2 regions of the Microcoleus sp. N9_B4 genome follow, and region 1 is predicted to be linked to the other one. Evidence: riboswitches for the same ligand, from Rfam matches in the RefSeq annotation. Region 1 holds a riboswitch; the other holds the start of a gene.
The links. Region 1 has a riboswitch for cobalamin ahead of QUA43_RS01350 (DUF1636 domain-containing protein). Riboswitches for the same ligand answer to the same signal wherever they lie in the genome.
Positions count from the first base shown of each region.

Region 2: it holds a riboswitch for cobalamin, as region 1 does, so the genes downstream of both, QUA43_RS01075 (energy-coupling factor ABC transporter permease) here and QUA43_RS01350 (DUF1636 domain-containing protein) in region 1, are expected to answer to the same signal.

Region 1 covers NZ_JAUBRC010000002.1:7,797-9,999, reverse strand. Annotated here, with positions in the region: gene QUA43_RS01355 (protein kinase domain-containing protein) at 1-904, opposite strand, end outside; cobalamin riboswitch at 1,170-1,316, shown strand; gene QUA43_RS01350 (DUF1636 domain-containing protein) at 1,339-1,749, shown strand; gene cobW (cobalamin biosynthesis protein CobW) at 2,126-2,203, shown strand, end outside.
Region 2 covers NZ_JAUBRC010000001.1:241,370-243,572, reverse strand. Annotated here, with positions in the region: gene cbiQ (cobalt ECF transporter T component CbiQ) at 1-110, opposite strand, end outside; gene QUA43_RS01080 (energy-coupling factor ABC transporter substrate-binding protein) at 185-517, opposite strand; gene QUA43_RS01075 (energy-coupling factor ABC transporter permease) at 521-1,243, opposite strand; cobalamin riboswitch at 1,305-1,451, opposite strand; gene QUA43_RS01070 (Uma2 family endonuclease) at 1,621-2,203, shown strand, end outside.

The sequences.
Region 1 (2,203 bases):
CGGGAATTGGGTTGCTAATTGCAATAGTTTGTGTTAAGATTTCTCCATATTCAGTAGCTGTGAATTGAAGGCGATCGCGCTCAATTCTCACTTTCGGCAAGCTGCTGACATCCAAAGATTCTAGCGCAGTTAAAGCATCCGCAGCCGATGGATATCTGTCTTGCAATCTTGGCGCTACCATCCTCTCCAACCAATTCATCCAACCCTGCTGCAATGGCGGTACTAAATGCCGGAAATGAATGCCATAATTGGCATCAACTAAATTACCAACATCCGCAGATTTCGTACCAGTTAACAAGCAAATCAGGGTTATCCCCAAGCCGTAAAGATCCGACGCTTTGGTTAATTCTCGGTTGAACATTTGTTCCGGCGGCATGAATCCCATCGTGCCTTTGACGACGCTGCTAGCGGCGATATTTCCACCTCCTAGCCGAGCAAAACCGAAGTCTACTAAGTAAACATTGAGTTCGTCATCTATTAACAAGTTTTCGGGCTTAATGTCGCGGTGAATAATCGGCGGTTTCTGAGCTTGCAGGTCAACTAAAATCTCTAAACTTGCGATCGCAATTTGTTTGATATCCGGCGGCGAAAAAGTCCGGGCGACAGCAGATTCGGCATTTTTGTATTCCTGCACCATGCAGAAACCGCTGTCAGTTTGAAAAGCATCGAGATAGCGGGGAATGCCCGGAAAATCCAGTTTTTGCAAAACTTTAATTTCTTGTTCGTAAGTTTCGTATTCTGCCCAGCTAGCACCTAATTGAGCGAATTGAAATTGCTTAATTACAACTAATTTTTGAGTATTCGTATTTTTCGCTAAGTATGTAACTCGGCCGCCGAGACTGTTGTGTCCGAGTTCTTTTTCAATCTGATAGCCGTGAGTGGAAAAATCGGGGAAGGCGTTCATATAGTTTTTAGTAATGTTTGTATGGGAGGGCTTCTAGCCCGTCATTAACAGGCATATTGCCTGTTACACAAAGAGTTATTTTTTTTGGATGGGTTTCTATCTTGTCAGCAACAGGTCAGATGCCTGTTCCACAAAGAGTTATTTTTTTGGTGGGGTTATATCCCGTCAGCAACCGACATCTGGCCTGTTGCACAAAGAGTTATTTTTTTTTGATGGATCGACATTACTAACATAACTTTTTTGAAAAAAGGCGGCAAGTGCGGTATGATGTGATTTCGCGATCGGTTCTAGCGGGGAGCAGCCGTTAGAGGAAACGGGGAAAGTTCGGTGCAAGTCCGGCGCTGTCCCGCAACTGTAATGAAACCCTTGGGGTTTCTCAAGTCAGAATGCCCGCCGATATCTAACTCACTTTTGAACGCATCTGCGAGGTACGGATGATGGATGGAATTAACACGGCTGTACGCACAAAGCACAGTCTATTTGTTTGCACTGCTTGCGCTAGTGTTTGGAAAAACGGCAAGCGCGAAGGCAAAAGCGGTGGCCAACAATTTATGGAAGACTTGTCCCAACTCGCTAAAGATTGGGAGTTTTCTGATAAATTTGATATTCAAGAGGTTGAGTGCATGAGTGCTTGCAGTCACTCTTGTGCCGTGTCTTTTGCTGCTGTTGGAAAGTACACTTATCTGTTTGGTGATTTACCAGCAAATGAGTCGGAAAGCGTCGAGGCTGTACTCGAATGCGCGGGTCAATACTATGCTAAACCGGACGGTTTGTTGCCTTGGTCTGAGCGTCCTCCAGCTCTGAAAAAAGGCGTTTTAGCCAAGATTCCACCGCTGGGAAATTAAGCTATTTCCTTTCAGGCTTTGCCCATCGGTGACAACTTAACGTCAAACCGACCGTCTCTCTTGTTTTTATCGAAATCTAGATCCCCCCTAACCCCCCTTAATAAGGGGGGGACAAGAAATATTCTCAAAGTCAACCCCTACTCCCCTTCTTAAGGGGGATTTAGGGGGATCTAGACTTCGCCTAAAAGCGACTTTTATTGTAGGTTTCCGTCTTAAGTTGTCACCTACATTCTCGGCCTGGGAGTGCATAGCCAGAGGCTCGGCCTCGTGTTAAAAGCCCTCCTTATATTCCAGCGAGGCAGAGCCTCTAGATCTGTATTCCCAGGCAGAGCCTCGGAACAAGATATCCCATTACCAAATAAGCACAAAATTATCAATGCACAAAATTCCTGTTACTGTCATCACTGGTTTTCTCGGTAGCGGCAAAACTACCTTAATTCGCCACTTATTGCAA
Region 2 (2,203 bases), on a different contig from region 1:
CCAGAAACTAGAGACAGAATTAACAGGGCGATCGCAAAGGATAACTTGTGACTTGGCGGCAATCCCCGCAAGCGATTTGTATAAGCCAGACTATCAATCTGATGATTCATTCCAAAGTCTTCCAGTCCGCGCAGGCGGACTTTGTATGTGTAGAAGCGAATTCTATTCGCCGTTTATTCGCCATTTATTCCGACGGCGATTCATCATCAGATTTATGAGATTCCGTGCGTCCCTTATAAAGCCCGATCGCGTAGCCAATTACGCCAGCCCCTAGCGCTGCTTGAGTCGCAAACAGCAAACTTTCAATTTCTCCGCTAGCAGGCTCAAAAAAGTGGTTAAACCAAGGTTGATAGTCCGGTTGAATTTCCGTAATCGCTTTCTCAGCTTCCCCATCCGCTCCGCCGTATTCACCCCGGACAAAAACTAGGGGAATAACGGCAAGCGCGATAACAGCAATTACCAACATCCAATTTTGTTGTGAAGTAGCTTGCTGATTTCTTGTGTTTTTTTGACTCATGGCTTATGACTCCTGTCTCATCAATAACTTGAGAGTTTTTAGCTCTTGCTGCCCGTAAGAATGCAGCCAATTCCAGACCAATACAGTCAGCAATCCCTCACTAATCGCAAGGGGTACTTGAGTGATAGCAAAGATGCCAGCAAACTTGAGAAACGAAGCCATAAAACCGCCACTTGCTGCGGGGAAAGCTAATGCCAACTGAATCGAAGTAACCACGTAAGTCAGCAAATCTGCCAAAGCCGCCGCACAAAAAATTGCCGCCCGTTGCCTGCCAGTTCGCAACAGCAATTTATAGATAAAATACGCAGCAAAAGGGCCAACAATCGCCATCGAAAACATATTAGCTCCCAGCGTTGTCAGCCCACCATGCGCTAACAGTAACGTTTGAAACAGCAGAACTAAAGCCCCCAGTACAGCCATCACCGAAGGGCCGAACAAAATTGCACCCAAACCGGTACCCGTTGGGTGAGAACAACTCCCCGTTACCGAGGGAATTTTTAAAGCAGAAAGTACAAAAGTAAACGCACCGGCTAAAGCTAGCAATAGTTTAAGTTCCGGGTGTTCTTTTGTAATACGAGTAATTGAGCGCAAACCTACTGCAAAAAAAGGCAGCGCCACAATCCACCAAAACGCAGCCCATTGCACCGGCAAAAAACCTTCCGAAATGTGCATAGCTGCGGCGGGCGTTGCCGTGCCCAGGACAATATAACAACTCAAGCCAGCCATCAATCCCAAGCTGACCAATTTCCGATTTCTGGCCTTCACACTGAACCTCGCAGATGAGACTATGTAAACTAACACATCGGCGGGCATCCTGACTCAGAAAGCGACAAAACTCTCATTACAGTTGCGGGACAGCGCCGGACTTACACCGAACTTTCCCCGTTTCCTCTAACGGCTGCTCCCCATTAGAACCGACTGGTTAGACATAGTTTAGTCGATCGCGTAAGTCTCAGCAAATATTTTACAAAAATTCATTCAGCTCAACTCAGTCGAGATTACCGATCATCTTCTCTTCTTTCGCGTCTTCGCGGTTCGTTCCATAAATACTATCGCTCAACAAATCAACGGTATAATATTAATGAGTTTTGAGGAAAGCCGCCATGTTAGATTACAAATTTCCGAGGCACTGGCCCTCAGCCGATGAACTACCAGACTCAGATGAAACGCCTGTGGATAACGAACTGCAAGAACTAATACCAGGGTTGTTAAAAGCAATATTGCTCATACTTTGGGCAGAACGCATGGACTGGTTTTTTGGCATAGATATGGGTATTTATCATCACCCCGATAAACCTCCCATTGTGCCCGATGCTTTTTTAAGTTTAGGTGTAGAAAGGTTTTATGATGAAGAATTGCGTCCCAGTTACGTGCTGTGGGATGAAAATGTTCTGCCGACTTTTGTGCTAGAAGTAGTTTCTCCAACTTATCGCAAGGAATACAGCACAAAGTTGGAGGAATATCAAGCTTTAGGCGTACTTTATTACGTCATTTATTCTTCCCGCCGCCGTCGTAAACCTCATTTGGAAGTACACAAGTTAGTCAATGGGAAGTACGAGTTACAGTCAGGAAATCCAGTTTGGATGCCTGAAATTGGTTTGGGGATTGGTTGTGAAAGGGGAAGTTATTCTGGGGTGACAAGGGAGTGGTTGTATTGGTATGATGCCGATGGAAAACGTTATCTGA